DNA from 4 places in the Klebsiella sp. Sb-30 genome. Region 1 is predicted to be linked to each of the others. Evidence: predicted binding sites of a transcription regulator. Region 1 holds the regulator's gene; each other region holds the start of a gene.

Region 1 (5,385 bases):
GAAAAATTGCGGCGGATGATCGACCCAGCGATCCTGACGCGTAGCGGCATATTCCGGGTTCAGCGGATAGTAGATGCGGTTAAATTTCTTGTTCGACTCCCCCACCACTAACAAGCGAACTTCCTGGTCGGTATTATTCAAAAAGGTGTGACACACTCCGGTTCCGGCCGGAAAACCGACGCTGTCGCCCGGCTCAAGCTTCCACAGATAGCCGTTAATCCAGACTTCGGGGTAGCCATCCAGCACATAGATAAACTCCTCCTCATCACTTTCAGCATGGGGATAAGAGGTTCGACGGCCCGGAGGCAAACGTTCATGATGAATACCCAGCCGGTTGAGCCTTAATCCTCGCGCCAGCGGCGCGCCGATGGAAAAACGCTCCGGGTTATTGGGATAAGTGGCATCATCTGGGCCTTCCAGTTCGCGCCAATGTCGAATGCAATCAGGTCTTTTCATCGTTTTCTCCCGAAAATGAGATGCATCAGGTATAGCACAAGCCGCCGGTTCTCGGCGTTTTGCCTGGATCGTGATAAAGTAACAACTTCAGACTCACGCAACCAGAGGATGCTCATGAATAAGACCACTTCGCAAGAAATGTTAGCGCATGCTGAAAAGCTCTGCGCACAGCGCGGCGTGCGCCTGACTCCGCAGCGCCTGGAAGTGTTGCGTTTGATGAGCCTCCAGCAAGGGGCGATTAGCGCGTATGACCTGCTCGACCTGCTGCGCGAGAAAGAGCCGCAGGCGAAACCGCCGACGGTCTACCGGGCGCTGGAGTTTCTGCTGGAACAGGGATTCGTGCACAAGGTGGAATCGACCAACAGCTACGTGCTGTGCCATCTTTTCGATCAGCCGACCCATAGCTCAGCCATGTTTATCTGCGACCGCTGCGGCGTGGTCAAAGAAGAGTGTGCCGAAGGCGTTGAAGACATTATGCATACGCTGGCGGCCAGAATGGGTTTTGCGCTACGCCACAATGTGATTGAAGCACACGGCCTGTGCGCGGGTTGTGTCGAGGTCGAAGCCTGTAGCACCCCGGGACACTGCCATCACGACCATACCATTCAGATTAAAAAGAAAGCCCGCTGAGGCTATCGCCGCAGCGGGAATCCAGGTTGCCGGTACCTCCATGTACCATCGGGCAGGCAATAACAAAGGGTTAATTCGTTAACACTCACCGCTACCAGCGGTGATCGTTTTTTCGTTCCCAGTCAGACACTTCTTTCTCCGCCTGATCTTTAGCGTATCCATAACGCTCCTGGATTTTCCCGACCAGCTGGTCACGCTTACCTTCAATGACGGTCATATCGTCATCGGTCAGCTTGCCCCATTTTTCTTTCGCTTTACCTTTCAACTGTTTCCAGTTACCGCCGATTTCGTCTTTGTTCATAATTCAATCCTCATCGTTCGGTGAGTTAACAGCCCGCTGTGTGCCGGACATAGTATTAACTATAGATAAGAATTCTGAGTTGAATTTATTATTCGGAATCTTTAACCAATTACATATCAAAAATCGCTACGAAAACCAGGTGCCACGCCGCCAGTGTCGCCGCCAGATGACCGCCAGCGACAGACCGCGCAGCGCGAGGAAGACCGCCAGCGCCAGCCATAGCGCGTGGTTGCCAAGGACCGGCAGCGTCAGCAGCGTCAGGGCAAACCCCGCCGCCGCCACCGCCATGCTGTTGCGCATCTCAGCCCCGCGCGTCGCGCCGATGAACATGCCATCCAGCAAATAACACCACACGCCAATCACCGGCAAAACGATCTGCCAGATCAGATAGCGATCGGCAAGCAGCTGAAGCGAGGGTAGCGAAGTCAACAGGGCGATAATCTGCTGCCCGGCTACGGCATAGGTTGCCGCAAAGGCCAGCGCCACCATTCCCGACTGGCGGCAGGCCGCCCGCCAGACATCAAGCAACTGGCTACCGTCACGCGCGCCGTACGCCTGTCCGGAGTGCGCTTCCACGGCATAAGCAAAACCATCCAGGGCATAGGCGGTGAAGGTCAACATGGTCATCAGGAGCGCGTTGACGGCAACGATCTCACCGCCAAGACGAGCGCCGAAAACGGTCACCGCACCAAAGCACAACTGAAGCAGCAGAGAGCGCAGCATGATATCGCGATTGAGCGCCAGCAAGCGGCGCACATCTCCGCGCCACGCGCGCTTGAGCAGGGCAAATGACACGCCGCGTAGCGCCAGCACGCGCCTTGCCATCAGCAGCCCGATGATAAAGGTGACATATTCGGCGGTGACCGTCGCCAGCGCGGCCCCCTGCACGTTCAGGTGCAGGCCCATCACCAGCCACAGATCGAGCACAATATTCAGCAGGTTGCCAACGATCAGCAAAATCACCGGCGCCCGGGCGTACTGTACGCCCAACAGCCAACCGAGCAGCACCAGGTTTGCCAGCGATGCCGGCGCACTCAGCCAGCGGATGTCGAGAAAGCGCCGCGCCTGCTCCAGCACCGCGTCATTGCCGCCAACAATATGCAACGCCAGATCGATAAGCGGGGTTCGGAAAATCACAATCAGCAGGCCGGCGCCTGTTGCCAGCCCCAGCGGCTGCACCAGTGCCCGCGCCAGGCGGAGAGGATCTTTGGCGCCAAAGGCCTGCGCCGTCAGTCCGGTGGTACTCATCCGCAGGAAAAGCAGCAGCATGAAGAGAAAACTGGTGGCCGTCGCGCCGACCGCGACACCGCCGAGGTAAACCGGGCTGTCGAGATGGCCAATCACGGCGGTATCCACCAGTCCCAGCAGCGGAACGGTGATATTGGAGAAAATCATGGGTAGCGCCAGGCGCCACAGGGCCTTATCAGCGGCGTTAAAGAACATGAGAAAGAGCCTGACCGGGAGGAGACAGCGCAGCATCATGCATCAGACGATGCTGCGTGGGGAAGGTGTTACAGCCACTCGCCGTTGCGAATCACGCCAACGGCCAGCCCTTCGATAGTGAAATTTTGTTCGCGTAGATTCACCACGATAGGGGAAAACTCGCTGTTTTCTGGCAGAAGTTCGACGATATTGCCCTGTTTTTTAAGACGCTTAACGGTGACCTCTTCGTCAATACGCGCCACGACAACCTGGCCGTTGCGTACATCCTGCGTTTTATGGACCGCCAGCAGATCGCCATCGAGAATACCGATATCTTTCATTGACATGCCGCTTACCCGCAGCAAAAAGTCGGCGTTCGGCTTGAACATCGCCGGATCGACCTGGAAGTGGCCTTCGATATGCTGCTGAGCCAGCAGCGGCTCACCGGCCGCCACGCGGCCAATCAACGGTAAACCCGGTTCTTCTTCCGTAAGCAGGCGAATCCCCCGGGAGGCGCCGGAGATAATCTCGATCGCGCCCTTACGCGCCAGCGCTTTCAGGTGTTCTTCCGCCGCGTTTGGGGAACGGAACCCCAAGCGCTGAGCAATTTCCGCACGCGTCGGCGGCATGCCCGTCTGGCTGATGTGATCCCGAATGAGATCAAACACCTCTTGCTGCCTGGTCGTTAACGCTTTCATCCCGCCCCCTGGGTGTATATACAGTTATGCTGTGAGTATATACAGCTAACGGTGATTTTGGAATCAAATTTCACACAAAAATCAGGAGATTCTTTCCATTTTGCGTCCCCGATAGCCCATTGCGCCAGGGGTGGTTGTCGCCAGCCGGGCAAAACCCATCGGGGGTCGGCCGATCGCCGGGAGGACATCGCCAGGCGGGGGCATCTCACAAAGTGGTCGCTCAGTGATAGCGGGCCCACAGCAAGAGGCCCCAGGTGATCAGCGCGATCACAATGGCCAGCAGCACCGCCGCAGAACCCATATCTTTCGCCCGACCGGACAGCTCATGATGTTCCGGGCCAATACGGTCCACCACCGCCTCAATCGCGCTATTAAGAATTTCGACTATCATCACTATCAGGACCGAGCCTATCAGCAGCACACGCGTGATGGCGTCAACGTCCAGCCAGCAGGCGATCGCGACAGCAACAATGGCGGCGATGCCTTCTTGACGAAATGCGGCCTCATTTATCCATGCCGCACGGAACCCTTTCCAGGAATAACCTGCCGCTTTAATGATTCGGGTTAACCCAGTGGTATTATTGGCCATCAAAAGAACCTTTTTATGTAAATGACGTCAATGAGTGTACGCGTTTGCCGCGTGGCAACGGAAATTTTGCGCGCTTTCTGTTATTCTTGCCGCGCATTTGCATGATTAACCAGAGGCTTCACATCGTTTATGTCCGGCTGGCAACGAATTTACTATAAATTACTGAATTTACCATTACGGGTGCTGGTAAAAAGCAAGTCTATTCCCGCAGAACCTGCTCAGGAATTAGGGCTGGATACCTCGCGTCCGATCATGTACGTCCTGCCTTATAATTCCAAGGCGGACCTGCTGACCCTGCGCGCCCAGTGCCTGGAGCACGATTTACCCGATCCGCTTGAACCGCTGGAAATCGATGGCGCGCTGCTGCCGCGCTACGTATTTATCCACGGTGGCCCGCGCGTCTTTACCTACTACGCGCCGAAAGAAGAGTCGATTAAGCTGTTCCACGACTACCTGGATCTGCACCGCAACCATCCTGACCTGGACGTGCAAATGGTGCCAGTCTCGGTGATGTTTGGTCGTGCGCCAGGGCGCGAAAAAGGCGAAGTAAACCCGCCGCTGCGCATGCTGAATGGCATTCAGAAGTTCTTCGCCGTTCTGTGGCTGGGCCGCGACAGCTTTGTCCGTTTCTCGCCGCCGGTTTCTCTGCGCAGAATGGCCACCGAACACGGCACCGATAAAATTATCGCCCAGAAGCTGGCCCGCGTCGCGCGTATGCACTTCGCCCGCCAACGTCTGGCCGCCGTCGGCCCACGTCTGCCGGCACGTCAGGATCTGTTCAATAAGCTGCTGGCCTCCAAAGCCATCGCCCGCGCGGTGGAAGATGAAGCGCGCAGCAAGAAAATTTCCCATGAGAAGGCGCAGCAAAACGCCATCGCGCTGATGGAAGAGATCGCCGCGAATTTCTCTTATGAGATGATTCGCCTGACCGACCGCGTTCTCGGTTTTACCTGGAACCGTCTCTATCAGGGGATCAACGTCCACAACGCCGAGCGCGTACGTCAGCTGGCCCATGAAGGGCACGAAATTGTGTACGTACCGTGCCATCGTAGCCATATGGACTATCTGCTGCTCTCCTACGTGCTGTATCACCAGGGGCTGGTGCCGCCGCATATTGCCGCCGGTATCAACCTGAACTTCTGGCCAGCAGGCCCCATTTTCCGCCGCGGTGGCGCATTCTTTATTCGCCGTACCTTTAAGGGCAATAAGCTCTATTCCACGGTGTTCCGCGAATATCTCGGCGAGTTGTTCAGCCGGGGTTACTCCGTGGAGTACTTCGTTGAAGGGGG
Region 2 (5,385 bases), 2.3 Mb from region 1:
AGCTGGAACACGCTGTGCCGATGGCCAAAGCGCTGGTTGCCGGCGGCGTACGCGTACTGGAAGTCACGCTGCGTACCGCATGCGCGCTTGATGCGATTCGCGCGATTGCGAAAGAAGTGCCGGAGGCGATTGTCGGCGCAGGTACCGTAACAAACGTTGAGCAGCTGAAAGCCGTCACCGAAGCTGGCGCGCAGTTCGCTATCAGCCCGGGTCTGACCGAGTCCCTGCTGAAAGCGGCGACTGAAGAAGGGACCATCCCGCTGATCCCGGGGATCAGCACCGTGTCCGAACTGATGCTGGGCATGCAGTATGGCCTGAAAGAGTTCAAATTCTTCCCGGCAGAAGCTAACGGCGGCGTGAAAGCGCTGCAGGCGATTGGCGGTCCGTTCGCCCATATCCGTTTCTGCCCGACTGGCGGCATCTCTCCGGCGAACTACCGCGACTACCTGGCACTGAACAGCGTGCTGTGCATCGGTGGTTCCTGGCTGGTTCCGGCGGATGCGCTGGAAGCGGGCGATTACGACCGTATTACCAAAATTGCTCGCGAAGCGGTGGAAGGCGCGAAGTAATTTTCACGCCCTGATAACGAGCGAAATCCAGACCCGGTAGCGCTGAGGCGACCGGGTTTTTTTTATCCCTGAACCAGCACGGCCGACGCGGCGGCTTTCGCGCGCGCCACCGCCTCCTCGACGCTATCGGCGACGGCCAGCGTGACGCCCAGTCGACGAGAACCGTCAATCTCCGGCTTACCGAACAGGCGCAGCTGCAGTCCCGCCCCTACCGCGCCCTGGATATTGCTAAAGGTGACGTTCTGGCTGGTGAGCTGCGGCAGAATGACCGCGGAGGCCGCCGGGCCATACTGGCGAATCGCGCCAACCGGCAGACCGAGGAAGGCGCGAACGTGCAGAGCAAATTCCGAGAGGTCCTGGGAAATCAGCGTCACCATCCCGGTGTCGTGTGGGCGAGGGGAGACTTCACTGAAAATCACCTCATCGCCGCAGACGAACAGCTCTACGCCAAACAGACCGTAGCCGCCAAGCGCCAGCACGACTTTGCTGGCAATTTCCTGGGCGCGGGCCAACGCCAGCTCGCTCATCTGCTGCGGCTGCCAGGATTCGCGATAATCGCCATCCTCCTGGCGATGGCCGACCGGGGCGCAGAAATGGACGCCATCGACCGCGCTGACGGTAAGCAGGGTAATTTCAAAATCGAAATTCACCACCCCCTCGACGATAACCCGACCGGCGCCCGCGCGGCCACCTTGTTGCGCATAGCGCCAGGCCTCAGCCAGCTGATCAGCGTGACGAATAAAGCTCTGACCTTTGCCAGAAGAGCTCATGACCGGCTTCACAATGCAGGGCAGGCCAATCTCCGCGACGGCTTCGCGAAAGGCCGCTTCGCTGTCGGCAAAGCGGTATGCCGAGGTGGGAAGCTGCAGCTCCTCCGCAGCCAGGCGGCGAATACCTTCGCGATTCATGGTCAGTTTCGCCGCGCGAGCGGTGGGAACGACTTTTTGCCCGGCCTGCTCCAGCTCCACCAGCGTATCCGTGGCGATAGCTTCAATTTCCGGCACGATAAAGTCAGGTTTTTCTTCCGCAATCAGCGCGCGCAGCGTTTCACCATGCAGCATGTTGATGACGTGCGAACGGTGCGCCACTTGCATCGCCGGCGCGTCGGGGTAGCGGTCGACTGCGATGGTCTCAATACCCAGCCGTTGGCACTCAATGGCGACTTCTTTACCCAGTTCGCCGGAACCTAACAACATCACCCGTGTCGCTGCCGGACGCAGCGCTGTGCCTAATAACGTCATGACTCTTTTCCACAGTAAAAAAACATGCGCCACATTATAAACGAAAACGTTTGCGTCTGTCTTTATGACCGTTGGTTGAGTCCTGGGTGAAAATTTGCTATACTGTATAAAAATACAGTATAAAGAGGCTGCACAATGGCGGTTGAAATTAAATATGTGGTGATCCGCGAAGGTGAGGAAAAGATGTCGTTTACCAGCAAAAAAGAGGCCGATGCTTACGACAAAATGCTCGATCTTGCCGAGGTCCTCAACGACTGGCTGGTAGAGTGCCCGCTGACGCTGGATGAAACCCAGCGTGATGAAATGGCAATGTGGCTGGCGGAACGCAAAGAGACATTGCACCACATTCTGAGGTCAGGAAAACGCCCGGAAGCAGAAGACGGGGCAACCGGACAGGCTTCTCAGGATGAGAGCTCCGCGGCTGAAATCTCAGAGGCCGTAGCCGAGGGGGCAAGCGAACAACCCGCGGCAACCGCGCCGGCAAAATCGCGCAAGGTAAAGGCCGCCTGAGTCCGGCCGAATTTGCGCATCTTTAGCTGCTCATAACATTTCCTGACATCTCGTCGTTTAGGCTGATGACATCGCTTAATAAGCAACGAGGGAAATCATGGCTAACTGGCTTAATCAACTCCAGTCCCTGCTGGGCCAGCAGGGACCGTCTTCCTCATCAGGCGAGCGGCCGGATGGTAAAAGCTTCCTTCTGCCCGGGGCGCTGGGCGGCCTGGCGGGGCTGCTGGTGGCCAGTAAATCATCGCGCAAGCTGCTGGCCAAATATGGCACCAGCGCACTGCTGGTTGGCGGCGGGGCGGTGGCGGGAAGCGTACTGTGGAACAAGTATCAGCAGAAAATGCGGGAAAATTCCCCTGCGCAATCTGTCGCTTCGCCGGGGCAAGCCACCGGGGCGTCAACCTCGCCAGCCTCCGGGCTTGATGCCCGCAGTGAACGGCTCATTCTGGCGCTGGTGTTTGCCGCTAAAAGCGACGGGCACATTGATGACAGCGAGCGGGCAAACATTGAAGAGCAGCTGCGCGCGGCCGGTATTGCCGTGCAGGGGCGCGTTCTGATCGATCGCGCGCTGTCCCAGCCTCTCGATCCGCAGCGTCTGGCGCAGGGCCTCAACAGCGAGCAAGAGGCGCTGGAGATCTATTACATCAGCTGTGCGGCGATCGATATCGACCATTTTATGGAGCGTAGCTATCTCAACGCTCTGGGCGAAGCTTTAGGCCTCCCGCCAGAAGTGCGTGCCGACATCGAACAGGATATTCAGGCACAAAAACAGGCGCTTTCTACCTAAATCAGCAGGTTTTGCTTGCAACGTGGGCCACTTTTGCCACCCTTATACACACGCCATCCTTCAAGCCGCTTCTTGAATGATTTTGTGTATGAAATACAGGATGCAGAAGACCAAAAGATGCCACCAAAAGCAAAACGAATCCCCCACGCCATGACCCTTCATGGCGATACCCGTATCGATAATTACTTCTGGCTGCGCGACGATGAGCGTTCGCGGCCGGAAGTGCTTGATTATCTTCGCGAGGAAAATGAGTACGGCCGGCAGGTCATGGCGACTCAACGTAGCCTGCAGGAGCGGGTGCTAAAAGAGATTATTGATCGTATCCCGCCGCGCGAAGTCTCCGCGCCCTACAGCAAAAATGGCTACCGCTATCGTCAGGTATATGAGCCGGGCTGTGAATACGCTATTTATCAGCGTCAGTCGGTGCTGAAAGAGGAGTGGGATGAATGGGAGGTGCTGCTCGATAGCAACCAGCGCGCGGCGCAGAGTGAATTCTATACTCTCGGTGGGCTGGGCATTTCGCCGGATAACATGATCATGGCGCTGGCGGAGGATTATCTCTCCCGTCGGCAGTATGGCCTGCGTTTGTGCAATCTGCAAACTGGCGAATGGTATCCTGAAGTGCTGGAAAACGTCTCCCCGGAATTTGCCTGGAGCAATGATTCGCAAACGTTGTGGTATGTCCGCAAGCACCCGACTACGCTGCTGCCTTACCAGGTCTGGCGGCATACCGTGGGCGCTTCGCCGCGTTCCGATGTGCTGGTCTACGAGGAGAAGGATGAAACCTTCTACGTCAGCCTCCATACGACCACCTCCCGGCAATTCGCCGTGATCTATCTTGCCAGCGCGACAACCAGTGAAGTGCGGCTGCTGAATACCGAAATGCCGGATGCGGAACCGGTGTGTTTCCTGCCGCGACGTAAAGATCACGAGTACAGTCTCGATCATTACCAGCATGCTTTTTATCTTCGCTCCAACCGCGAGGGGAAAAACTTTGGTCTCTATCGTACCCATGAACGCGACGAACAGCAGTGGGAGACGCTGATTGCGCCACGCCAGGATGTGATGCTCGAGGGATTCACCCTGTTTACCGACTGGTTGGTGGTTGAAGAGCGCCAGCGCGGGTTAACCAGCCTGCGCCAGATTAACCGCAAGACCCGGGAAGCGGTTGGCATTGCCTTTGATGACCCGGCCTACGTGACCTGGCTTGCCTATAATCCGGAGCCGGAAACTTCGCGCTTACGCTACGGATACTCATCCATGACCACGCCGGATACGCTCTTTGAGCTGGATATGGATACCGGTGAGCGGCGGGTACTGAAACAGCAGGAAGTGAAAGGGTTTGAGGCCAGCCATTATCGCAGTGAACATCTGTGGATTAAGGCTCGGGATGGTGTGGAGGTTCCTGTTTCGCTGGTTTATCGGCGTGAGCATTTCCGCAAGGGCGTCAGTCCGCTGCTGGTCTATGCCTACGGGTCGTACGGCGCCAGCGAAGATGCTGATTTCAGCGCCAGCCGGTTGAGCCTGCTCGATCGTGGTTTCGTGTTTGCGATCGCCCACGTTCGCGGCGGCGGTGAATTAGGGCAGCAGTGGTACGAAGACGGCAAGTTCCTGTGTAAAAAGAATACCTTTAATGATTATCTTGATGTCTGCGATGCGCTGCTGGCGCAGGGATATGGCGATCCTCGCCTGTGCTACGGCATGGGCGGCAGCGCGGGCGGCATGTTAATGGGCGTCGCTATTAATGAGCGGCCGGAGCTGTTTCACGGCGTAGTGGCTCAGGTTCCGTTTGTCGATGTCCTGACCACCATGCTCGACGAGTCGATTCCGCTGACGACCGGGGAATTTGAAGAGTGGGGAAATCCGCAGGACGAAGAGTACTATCGCTATATGAAGAGCTACAGTCCTTACGATGGCGTCACGGCGCAGGCCTATCCCCATCTGCTGGTTACCACCGGCCTGCACGATTCCCAGGTGCAATACTGGGAACCGGCAAAATGGGTGGCCAGGCTGCGCGAGCTGAAAACGGACGATAACCTGTTACTGCTGTGCACCGATATGGATTCAGGGCACGGCGGTAAGTCGGGGCGTTTTAAAAGCTATGAAGGGGTTGCGCTGGAGTATGCCTTTCTGATTGGCCTGGCGCAGGGGACGTTACCCGGCCAGGCTGACGTTTAGCGTCGCTACTCCCCGAGATAGTGCTTGAGCGTTAAGCGCAGCTCGGGGCTCATCCGATCCAGGTTATTGAACAGCCAGCGTAAATAGCCCGGGTCGTTTTCTG
Region 3 (5,385 bases), 1.4 Mb from region 1:
CTCGCGGGAGATGAATTTGCTCAAATTGACCGTGTCATCCTGGGTCAGCAGCAAAATCATATTCTGACAGGCGCGCAGAATCAGTACCCGAATCTCCGCCTTATCCGGCGAAGGTGTCGCCAGCAGCGTTTCCGCCGCTTCGGCATGCGGACGAAAATTATGGCTGATAAAATCGGCAATCCACTGGGCGCAGGCGAGATAGAGATCGTCCTTGGAACCAAAATAGTAGGGGATCGCCGCGATATTTTGCCCGGCCTGCGCGGCAATATCGCGGGTGGTTGCGTGCAGGCCGTATTCGCCGAACTGGGCGATGGCTGCGGCAATGAGCTGGCTTTTGGCTTGTTCACCTTTGGTTGTCACAGGAGTCGTCGTCATCGCACTATAAAAAATTAATCAATCGATTGATTAAGAGTATGACCAATTCGCGTCACTGTCCAGAATAGTGGATACTCTCTTTTGCGTATTTCGCATCACTCTTTGCAAGCGGCGGGTGACGAGGATTATCCGGCGCAGCGGCCCCGAGGGGATATTTATGCGCTGCGTCACAAAACCTGCTAGACTGCGCCCCTTTATGGCATTGTGGTTTTTGCCATCTCTATTCGCAATAATCTCCCCGAAAACTACGCCTGTTACGGGCCGGGGTGGTTTGGAGTTGTTATGTCTTTTGATTCCCTTGGCCTGAACCCTGATATCCTGCGCGCTGTCGCCGAGCAGGGTTACCTTGAGCCAACCCCAATTCAGCAGCAGGCTATCCCTGCGGTGTTGCAGGGACGCGATCTGATGGCCAGCGCCCAGACCGGCACCGGCAAAACGGCGGGCTTTACCCTGCCGCTCCTGCAGCATCTGATTCAGAAAGAGCCGCATGCTAAAGGCCGTCGCCCGGTGCGCGCGCTGATCCTCACGCCAACGCGTGAACTGGCGGCACAGATCGGTGAAAACGTTCGCGATTACAGCAAATACCTGAATATTCGCTCGCTGGTGGTTTTTGGCGGGGTGAGTATTAACCCGCAGATGATGAAGCTGCGCAGCGGCGTCGATGTTCTGGTGGCCACCCCTGGGCGCCTGCTGGATCTTGAACATCAGAATGCCGTCAGCCTGGACAAGGTTGAAATCCTGGTGCTTGATGAAGCCGACCGTATGCTGGATATGGGCTTTATTCATGATATTCGCCGCGTGCTGGCGAAGCTCCCGGCGAAACGCCAGAACCTGCTGTTCTCCGCGACCTTCTCGGACGACATCAAGGCGCTGGCGGAAAAGCTGCTGCATAACCCGCTGGAAATCGAAGTGGCTCGCCGTAATACCGCTTCCGAGCAGGTGACGCAGCACGTCCATTTCGTTGATAAGAAACGTAAGCGGGAACTGCTGTCGCAGATGATCGGTGAAGGTAACTGGCAGCAGGTGCTGGTCTTTACCCGCACCAAACATGGCGCCAACCACCTGGCCGAGCAGCTGAATAAAGACGGCATCCGCAGCGCCGCTATTCATGGCAACAAGAGCCAGGGGGCTCGTACCCGGGCATTAGCCGACTTCAAATCCGGTGGTATTCGCGTGCTGGTGGCGACGGATATCGCGGCGCGTGGGCTGGATATCGAAGAGCTGCCGCACGTCGTCAACTACGAGCTGCCTAACGTGCCGGAAGATTACGTTCACCGTATCGGCCGTACCGGTCGCGCAGCCGCCACCGGTGAAGCGCTGTCGCTGGTCTGCGTGGACGAGCATAAACTGCTGCATGATATCGAACGCCTGCTGAAAAAAGAGATTCCCCGTATCGCTATTGATGGCTATGCGCCGGATCCGTCTATCAGAGCGGAGCCGATTCAAAACGGTCGCCAGCAGCGTAGCGGTGGCGGCGGTCGCGGCCAGAGTCAGGGCCGCAGCGGTCAGGGACAAGGACGTAACGCCCAGGGGCAGGGTCGCAGCCAGCAGTCTGCGCCGCGGCGTAACGATGGCGAAGCGCCGAAAGCCGGGGCAAAACCTTCACGTCGTATCGGCGAGGCGAAACCGGCCGGCGAGCAACAGCGCCGTCGTCGCCCGCGTAAACCAGCGGCAGCTGAGTAACCGCCTCCCGCCAGATCGTCGCTATCCGGGCAACAGGTTTTACCCGGATAACGCAACGACACCCGGAAGCAGCGCGCATGCTGTCTCCGGGTTCTTCCCTCGCGTGCCCTGTGATTCCCGGTCGGTGCATTGACAAATCCCGAGCATCATTCCACATTGCTCAGAAAGAAATTCCTCCTGCCAGGTAAAAAGTGTCACAATAGTGGCTGTTTATACAGTATTCAGGTTTTCTCATGGCTTTGACCGCTGCGCTAAAAGCGCAAATCGCCGCCTGGTATAAGGCGCTTCAGGAACAGATCCCGGATTTTATTCCCCGTCCGCCACAGCGGCAGATGATTGCCGACGTGGCAAAAACGCTGGCCGGGGAAGAAGGCCGACACCTGGCTATTGAAGCACCCACTGGCGTCGGCAAGACGCTGTCATATCTGATTCCCGGCATCGCTATCGCCCGTGAGCAGCAGAAAACCCTGGTGGTGAGTACCGCCAACGTTGCGCTACAGGATCAGATTTACAGCAAAGATCTGCCGCTGCTGCGCAAAATTATTCCCGATCTGCGTTTTACCGCCGCGTTTGGTCGCGGACGTTACGTTTGCCCACGCAATCTTACGGCGCTGGCCAGCACCGAACCGACGCAGCAGGACCTGCTGGCGTTTCTCGATGACGATCTCACGCCGAATAATCAGGCTGAACAGAAGCTGTGTGCGACGCTGAAAACCGATCTCGACAGCTACCGCTGGGACGGTCTGCGCGATCACACCGATAAACCTGTCGATGATGCGCTATGGAGTCGCCTGAGCACCGACAAAGCCAGCTGCCTCAACCGCAACTGCCACTACTATCGCGAATGTCCGTTCTTCGTTGCCCGGCGAGAAATTCAGGAGGCGGAAGTGGTGGTGGCGAACCATGCGCTGGTGATGGCGGCGATGGAGAGCGAAGCCGTGTTGCCGGAGCCGAAAAACCTGCTGCTGGTGCTCGATGAAGGCCATCATCTGCCGGACGTAGCTCGCGATGCGCTGGAAATGAGCGCGGAAATGACCGCCCCCTGGTACCGGCTACAGCTGGATCTGTTCAGTAAGCTGGTGGCGACCTGTATGGAGCAGTTTCGGCCGAAAACCACGCCGCCGCTGGCCAATCCCGAGCGCCTGACCGGCCACTGTGAGGAGCTGTATGAGCTGATCGCCTCGCTGAACGCTATCCTTAATCTCTATATGCCGGCCGGGCAGGAAGCCGAGCACCGTTTCCCGATGGGCGAGTTGCCGCAGGAGGTGATGGATATCTGCCAGCGTCTGGCGAAACTGACCGAGATGCTACGCGGGCTGGCGGAACTCTTTCTTAACGACCTCGGGGAAAAAACCGGTAGCCACGACGTGGTGCGCCTGCATCGGGTTCTGCTGCAAATGAACCGTGCGCTGGGGATGTTTGAAAGCCAGAGCAAGCTGTGGCGGCTGGCGTCGCTGGCGCAGTCATCCGGCGCGCCGGTCACCAAATGGGTGACGCGCGATATGCGCGACGGTCAAACGCATATCTGGTTTCACTGCGTCGGCATTCGCGTCAGCGACCAGCTGGAAAGGCTGCTGTGGCGCAGCGTACCGCATATTGTTGTCACCTCCGCTACTCTGCGCTCATTGAACAGCTTTTCACGCCTGCAGGAGATGAGCGGGTTGAAAGAAAAGGCCGGCGACCGTTTTGTGGCGCTGGATTCCCCTTTTAACCATGTTGAGCAGGGCAAAATCGTTATTCCGCAGATGCGCTATGAACCGCTGATCGATAACGAAGAGCAGCATATTGCTGAAATGGCAGCTTATTTCCGCGAGCAGGTTGAAAGTAAAAAGCATCTCGGGATGCTGGTGCTGTTCGCCAGCGGGCGGGCGATGCAGCGTTTCCTGGAACATGTCCCCGATCTGCGCCTGCTCTTGCTGGTACAGGGCGATAAGCCGCGCTACCGGCTGGTGGAACTGCACCGCAAGCGCGTCGAAGGGGGGGAGCGTAGCGTGCTGGTGGGGCTACAGTCCTTTGCCGAAGGGCTGGATCTCAAAGGTGAGCTGCTCAGCCAGGTACATATTCATAAGATTGCCTTCCCACCCATAGACAGTCCGGTGGTGATTACCGAAGGCGAATGGCTGAAGAGCCTGAACCGCTATCCGTTTGAAGTGCAGAGTCTGCCAAGCGCCTCCTTTAACCTGATTCAGCAGGTCGGACGCCTGATTCGCAGCCACAGCTGCTGGGGCGAGGTGGTGATTTATGATAAGCGTTTGTTGACCAAAAATTATGGTAAGCGTCTACTGAACGCATTGCCCGTTTTTCCGATAGAACAGCCTGCCGTTCCAGAGGTTATCGTCAAAACAAAAGCAAAACAGACGCGTCGCAAACGGCGTTAACGGTGTAATGTCGACGATGTGAGCAGCTAACAGGAGTCTTCGATGGACTACAGCAAGATCATTAAAGAAGTCGGGCGCGGGAAAAATCACGCGCGTGACCTGGATGTGGATACTGCCCGCGCGCTTTACTCGCGGATGCTTGACGGCGAGGTGGCAGAGCTGGAGCTGGGCGGGATTTTAATTGCCCTGCGTATTAAAGGCGAAGGCGAAGCGGAAATGAAAGGCTTCTATGAAGCCATGCAGCAGAAGACCCTGCGTCTGACGCCGCCTGTCGCCAGGCCAATGCCGATTGTGATCCCTAGCTATAATGGCGCGCGCAAGCAGGCTAATTTGACTCCTCTGCTGGCCGTTTTGCTGCATAAGCTCGGCTTTCCGGTGGTGGTGCATGGCGTCAGCCACGATCCGACCCGGGTGCTGACGGAAACGATTTTTGAGCTGATGGGGATCCCCGCCACCCGACATGCGGGCCAGGCTCAGGCGCGACTCGACGGCCACGAGCCGGTGTACATACCGGTTGGCGTACTCTGCCCGCCGCTGGAGAAACAGCTTGCCCTGCGCTGGCGTATGGGCGTACGCAACAGCGCACATACGCTGGCAAAGCTGGCGACGCCATTTGCTGAAGATGCGGCGCTACGTTTATCGAGCGTTTCTCACCCCGAATATGTGGGCAAGGTTGCGAAATTCTTTGTTGAGATCGGCGGACGGGCGCTGTTAATGCACGGGACGGAAGGTGAAGTGTATGCCAATCCACAGCGATGCCCGCAAATTAGCCTGATTGATGCTTCAGGGACGCGGGTTGTGCATGAACGCCAGAGCGAGCTGCCGGAGGAGGGGGCTGTACTGCCGGAGTCAAAAGATCCTCAGGTCACCGCTCGCTGGATTGAGCGCTGCGTAGTGGGAAGTGAGCCGCTGCCGACCTCATTGAGAATTCAGCTGGCCTGCTGCCTGG
Region 4 (5,385 bases), 750 kb from region 1:
GCCCGCGGCTGCTGGATTTGAAAAGCGGCGAACTGCTGGAAAAAGATCCGGACTCCTTTAATCAGGGGCTGGCGCTGAAAGATCCTGAGCAAAGTACCGTGCTGGAGGCCAGCCAGGATCCGGCGGGCATCAAGCGTCGTACTAACGTGGTGGAAATCTACCTCGTGAAAGACGAGCAGAAAAAGGTTCAGGAAGTGGTGCTGCCGATTTACGGCAACGGCCTGTGGTCGATGATGTATGCCTTTGTGGCGCTTGATACCGATGGTCGTACCGTGAAAGGCATCACCTATTACGATCAGGGCGAAACGCCGGGCCTCGGCGGCGAAGTGGAAAACCCCGCCTGGCGTAAACAGTTCATCGGCAAAAAAGTGCTCGACGACAGCGGCATGCCGGCGCTGAAAGTGGTGAAAGGCGGTGCGCGTCAGGGTGATGACTACGCGGTTGACGGCCTTTCCGGCGCAACGCTCACGTCCAACGGCGTGCAGCACAGTTTTGATTTCTGGATGGGGGAGCAGGGCTTTGGTCCGTTCCTCAAGCAGATTCGTGAAGGAGGCCTGAACAATGGCTGAGCTCGATGAGATGAAAGAAGTAAAACGGGTGCTGGTCGGGCCGTTGATTAGCAACAACCCTATTGCTCTGCAGGTGCTGGGGGTCTGTTCGGCGCTGGCGGTGACCACCAAGCTGGAAACCGCATTCGTCATGACTATCGCGGTAACGCTGGTGACGGCGTTTTCCAGCATGTTTATCTCGATGATCCGCCACCATATTCCCAACAGCGTGCGCATTATCGTGCAGATGGCGATCATCGCCTCGCTGGTGATCGTCGTCGATCAGCTGCTGCGCGCCTACGCCTACGAAGTCTCCAAACAGCTGTCGGTGTTCGTCGGGCTTATCATCACCAACTGTATCGTGATGGGGCGCGCGGAAGCGTATGCCATGAAGTCGCCGCCGCTGGCGAGCTTTATGGACGGTATCGGTAACGGTCTGGGCTACGGCGCCATTCTGATGATTGTCGGTTTCCTGCGCGAGCTTATCGGCAGCGGCAAACTGTTTGGCGTCACCGTGCTGCAAACCGTGCAGAACGGCGGCTGGTATCAGCCGAACGGCCTGTTCCTGCTCGCGCCGAGCGCGTTTTTCATCATCGGTCTGCTGATCTGGGCGCTGCGCAGCTGGAAGCCGGAACAGCAGGAGAAGGAGTAACCGAGTATGGCTCATTACCTCAGTCTTTTTGTCCGCGCGGTGTTTGTTGAAAACATGGCGCTGGCCTTCTTCCTCGGCATGTGTACGTTTCTTGCGGTGTCGAAGAAAGTCTCCACGGCGTTTGGTCTTGGCGTAGCGGTGACGGTGGTGCTCGGCATTTCCGTGCCGGTGAACAACCTGATTTATAACCTCGTACTGCGTGACGGTGCGCTGGTGGACGGGGTGGATTTGAGCTTCCTCAACTTCATCACCTTTATCGGGGTGATCGCCGCGCTGGTGCAGATTCTGGAGATGATCCTCGATAAGTATTTCCCGTCGCTGTACAACGCACTGGGGATCTTCCTGCCGCTTATTGCCGTGAACTGCGCCATTTTTGGCGGCGTCTCCTTTATGGTGCAGCGCGACTATAACTTCCCGGAATCCATCGTGTATGGCTTCGGCTCCGGTATCGGCTGGATGCTGGCGATTGTGGCGATGGCGGGCATCCGCGAAAAAATGAAATACGCAAATGTGCCCGCGGGTCTGCGCGGGTTAGGGATCACCTTTATTACCACAGGTCTGATGGCGCTGGGCTTTATGTCATTCTCCGGTGTGCAGCTATAAGGGCGGAAAGTATGGAAATTATTCTTGGCGTCGTGATGTTCACGCTGATCGTGCTGGTGCTGTCGGGGCTGATCCTGGCGGCGCGCTCGAAGCTGGTCAACGCCGGTGATGTGGTTATTGAAATCAATAATGAAGCGGATAAACAGATTCGCACGCCGGCGGGCGATAAGCTGCTGAATACGCTGTCCAGCAACGGGATCTTTATCTCTTCTGCCTGCGGCGGCGGCGGTTCCTGCGGCCAGTGCCGGGTGACGGTGAAGGAGGGGGGCGGTGATATCCTGCCTACCGAACTTTCCCATATCAGCAAACGCGAGGCGAAAGAGGGCTGCCGTCTGGCCTGTCAGGTCGCCGTGAAACAAAACATGAAGATCGCGCTGCCGGAAGAGATTTTTGGCGTCAAAAAATGGGAGTGTGAAGTTATCTCCAATGATAACAAAGCGACTTTCATTAAAGAGCTGAAGCTGGCCATCCCGGAAGGCGAAAGCGTGCCGTTCCGCGCGGGCGGCTATATTCAGATTGAATGTCCGTCGCATAAAGTGGCGTATGCCGATTTTGACGTGCCGGACGAGTACCGCGCGGACTGGGATAAATTTAATCTGTTCCGCTATGTTTCCGAGGTTAAAGAGCCGACGTTGCGCGCCTATTCGATGGCGAACTATCCGGATGAGAAGGGCATCATTATGCTCAACGTGCGTATTGCGACGCCACCGCCGAAAGTGCCGGATGCGCCGCCGGGGATCATGTCTTCGTATATCTGGTCGCTGAAAGCCGGTGATAAGGTGACGATTTCCGGGCCGTTCGGCGAGTTCTTCGCGAAAGAGACGGACGCCGAGATGGTCTTTATCGGCGGCGGTGCTGGTATGGCGCCCATGCGTTCGCATATTTTCGACCAGCTTAAACGGTTGCACAGCAAGCGCAAAATCAGCTTCTGGTACGGCGCCCGTTCGCTGCGTGAAATGTTCTATGACGATGAGTTTGAACAGCTGGCACGTGAAAATCCGAACTTTACCTTCCACGTGGCGCTTTCCGATCCGCAGCCGGAAGATAACTGGAACGGCCACACCGGCTTTATTCACAATGTGCTGTATGAAAACTACCTGCGCGATCATCCGGCGCCGGAGGACTGCGAGTTTTATATGTGTGGGCCGCCGGTGATGAATGCCGCAGTGATCAAGATGCTAAAAGATCTTGGCGTTGAGGATGACAACATCATGTTGGATGACTTTGGAGGTTAATGATGTTGACGGTGTTTGTGGCAACCTTCGTCATTTTCGCGCTGGTTATTCTGGGGATGTCCTTAGGATATCTGATAAAGCGCAAAAGTCTCCAGGGCAGCTGCGGCGGTATCTCATCGCTGGGGCTTGAGAAGGTCTGCGACTGCCCGGAGCCGTGCGATGCACGTAAAAAGCGCATGGCTCGTGAAGCACAGCGCCAGCAAAATCGGATCCTCTGATCTCTCCGTAGGCCCGGCAAGCTTGCGCCGCCGGGCATTATTGCCTGATGGCGCAAGCTTATCAGCCCTACAAACCCCGCTTCTCATTCCTTGTATTATTACTGTATACTTAACCAGTAATCGTTGAGGGCTGAGTATGCGCAAAATTATCCATGTCGATATGGACTGCTTTTTTGCCGCCGTGGAAATGCGGGATAATCCAGCCCTGCGTGATATCCCCATTGCCATCGGCGGTAGCCGGGTACAGCGGGGGGTGATCAGCACGGCCAACTATCCGGCGCGCAAATTTGGCGTACGCAGCGCGATGCCGACCGCGATGGCCCTCAAGCTTTGCCCGCATTTAACCCTGCTACCCGGCCGCTTTGATGCCTACAAAGAGGCCTCGTCCCATATCCGGGAAATCTTCTCACGCTACACGTCGTTAATTGAACCGCTGTCTCTGGATGAGGCGTATCTCGACGTCAGCGATAGCGTTCACTGCCAGGGCTCTGCGACGCTGATCGCGGAAGAGATTCGCCAGACCATTTTTCACGAGCTTCAACTGACCGCCTCTGCCGGTATCGCGCCGGTAAAATTTCTGGCGAAAATTGCTTCCGATATGAATAAACCCAACGGTCAGTTTGTGATTGCGCCGCATCAGGTCGCGGAGTTTGTCCGAACGCTGCCGCTGGCGAAGATCCCCGGCGTGGGGAAAGTCTCAGCCGCAAAGCTGGAAAGCATGGGGCTGCGTACCTGCGAAGATGTGCAGAAAAGCGACCTGGCGATGTTGCTCCGCCGTTTTGGTAAGTTTGGTCGGATCCTGTGGGAGCGTAGCCAGGGAATCGATGAGCGGGAGATCAACAACACCCGACAGCGTAAATCGGTTGGCGTTGAGCGTACGCTGGTGGAGGATATCCACGAGTGGTCTGCCTGTGAGAGCATCATTGAGCACCTCTATCCAGAGCTGGAGCGGCGGGTGCTGAAGGTCAAACCGGACCTTCTGATTGCCCGTCAGGGGGTAAAGCTGAAATTCAATGATTTTCAGCTGACCACTCAGGAACATGTCTGGCCGCGCCTGAATAAAGAGGATTTGCTCTCCACCGCCTACAAAGCCTGGCACGAACGGCGGGGCGGTCGCGGAGTGCGGCTGGTCGGGTTGCATGTGACGCTGCTCGATCCTCAACTGGAGCGGCAGCTGGTGCTGGGGTTATAACGATGCTGAAGATCAGACCTTATCGCGACGATGATTTTACTGCGCTGTGCGCCATTTTTCTGCGCGCGGTACAAGAGACCGCCAGTCATGATTATTCACCCCGCCAGATAGCCGCCTGGGCGCAGATAGACGAGACCCGCTGGCGGCACAAAATGAGGGAGTCTCTGGTATGGGTCGCGGCGATGGACCAGCGTCCTGTGGGGTTTATCACCGCCGTGGACCGCTATATCGATCTCCTGTTTGTGGCGCCGGAGTATGGCCGCCGGGGTATTGCCAGCGCGCTACTCCAGGAACTGTTTACGCAGATACCGCATGGCTCCCTGACGGTCGACGCAAGCATTACGGCAAAACCGTGTTTTGAACGGCATGGTTTCAGGGTCGTGGAAGAACAGCAGGTGGCGGTGCGCGGCGAGACGTTTATTAATTACCGTATGGAGAAGGTGAGACGGCCCGGATAAGGCGCCACGCGCCGCTATCCGGACCGTTTATTACCGTAACTTACTTCGCAGGAATCGCTTTCAGCAGTTCCGTCAGCAGCGTCCAGTATTGACCAACGCTTTCGATATGCACCTGCTCATCCGGAGAGTGCGGGCCGGTAATGGTTGGCCCGATGGAGACCATATCCATGTTCGGGTACGGTTTCTTGAACAGACCGCATTCCAGGCCGGCGTGGATAATCTGGATGTTCGGCGTCTTGTTGAACAGACGCTGATAGGTTTCACGCACCAGATGCATCACCGGTGAGTTCGCGTCCGGCTGCCAGCCAGGGTATGCGCCTTTGGCTTCGGTTTTCGCGCCCGCCAGTTTACCCAGTGAATCCAGCATGCTGACGACGTAATCTTTGCCGCTGTCGATCAGCGAACGAATCAGGCAGTGGATCTCAACATTATCATCGGTCATGGTCACGACGCCGACGTTCAGAGAGGTCTCGACAACG

What was found. Region 1 encodes LexA, which represses DNA repair genes until DNA is damaged. Its sites were predicted from a motif close to TNCTGTATGTACATACAGNA; they were not measured.
Region 2: the regulator LexA is predicted to act here: its motif matches at 1,911-1,930, upstream of AC236I_RS09120 (YebG family protein).
Region 3: the regulator LexA is predicted to act here: its motif matches at 2,259-2,278, upstream of dinG (ATP-dependent DNA helicase DinG).
Region 4: the regulator LexA is predicted to act here: its motif matches at 3,356-3,375, upstream of dinB (DNA polymerase IV).

What each region holds. Positions count from the first base shown of each region.
Region 1 covers NZ_CM172749.1:5,043,399-5,048,783, forward strand. Annotated here, with positions in the region: gene AC236I_RS23565 (cupin domain-containing protein) at 1-456, opposite strand, end outside; gene zur (zinc uptake transcriptional repressor Zur) at 571-1,086, shown strand; gene AC236I_RS23575 (CsbD family protein) at 1,178-1,387, opposite strand; gene dinF (MATE family efflux transporter DinF) at 1,514-2,830, opposite strand; gene lexA (transcriptional repressor LexA) at 2,899-3,507, opposite strand; gene AC236I_RS23590 (diacylglycerol kinase) at 3,728-4,096, opposite strand; gene plsB (glycerol-3-phosphate 1-O-acyltransferase PlsB) at 4,226-5,385, shown strand, end outside.
Region 2 covers NZ_CM172749.1:1,952,092-1,957,476, forward strand. Annotated here, with positions in the region: gene AC236I_RS09110 (bifunctional 4-hydroxy-2-oxoglutarate aldolase/2-dehydro-3-deoxy-phosphogluconate aldolase) at 1-569, shown strand, start outside; gene purT (formate-dependent phosphoribosylglycinamide formyltransferase) at 632-1,810, opposite strand; gene AC236I_RS09120 (YebG family protein) at 1,946-2,320, shown strand; gene AC236I_RS09125 (tellurite resistance TerB family protein) at 2,418-3,104, shown strand; gene ptrB (oligopeptidase B) at 3,222-5,282, shown strand; gene exoX (exodeoxyribonuclease X) at 5,288-5,385, opposite strand, start outside.
Region 3 covers NZ_CM172749.1:3,625,957-3,631,341, reverse strand. Annotated here, with positions in the region: gene cecR (transcriptional regulator CecR) at 1-375, opposite strand, end outside; gene rhlE (ATP-dependent RNA helicase RhlE) at 658-2,058, shown strand; gene dinG (ATP-dependent DNA helicase DinG) at 2,292-4,436, shown strand; gene ybiB (DNA-binding protein YbiB) at 4,479-5,385, shown strand, end outside.
Region 4 covers NZ_CM172749.1:4,288,969-4,294,353, reverse strand. Annotated here, with positions in the region: gene AC236I_RS20135 (Na(+)-translocating NADH-quinone reductase subunit C) at 1-569, shown strand, start outside; gene AC236I_RS20130 (NADH:ubiquinone reductase (Na(+)-transporting) subunit D) at 562-1,200, shown strand; gene nqrE (NADH:ubiquinone reductase (Na(+)-transporting) subunit E) at 1,207-1,803, shown strand; gene nqrF (NADH:ubiquinone reductase (Na(+)-transporting) subunit F) at 1,815-3,038, shown strand; gene nqrM ((Na+)-NQR maturation NqrM) at 3,041-3,256, shown strand; gene dinB (DNA polymerase IV) at 3,393-4,448, shown strand; gene AC236I_RS20105 (GNAT family N-acetyltransferase) at 4,454-4,906, shown strand; gene pepD (cytosol nonspecific dipeptidase) at 4,947-5,385, opposite strand, start outside.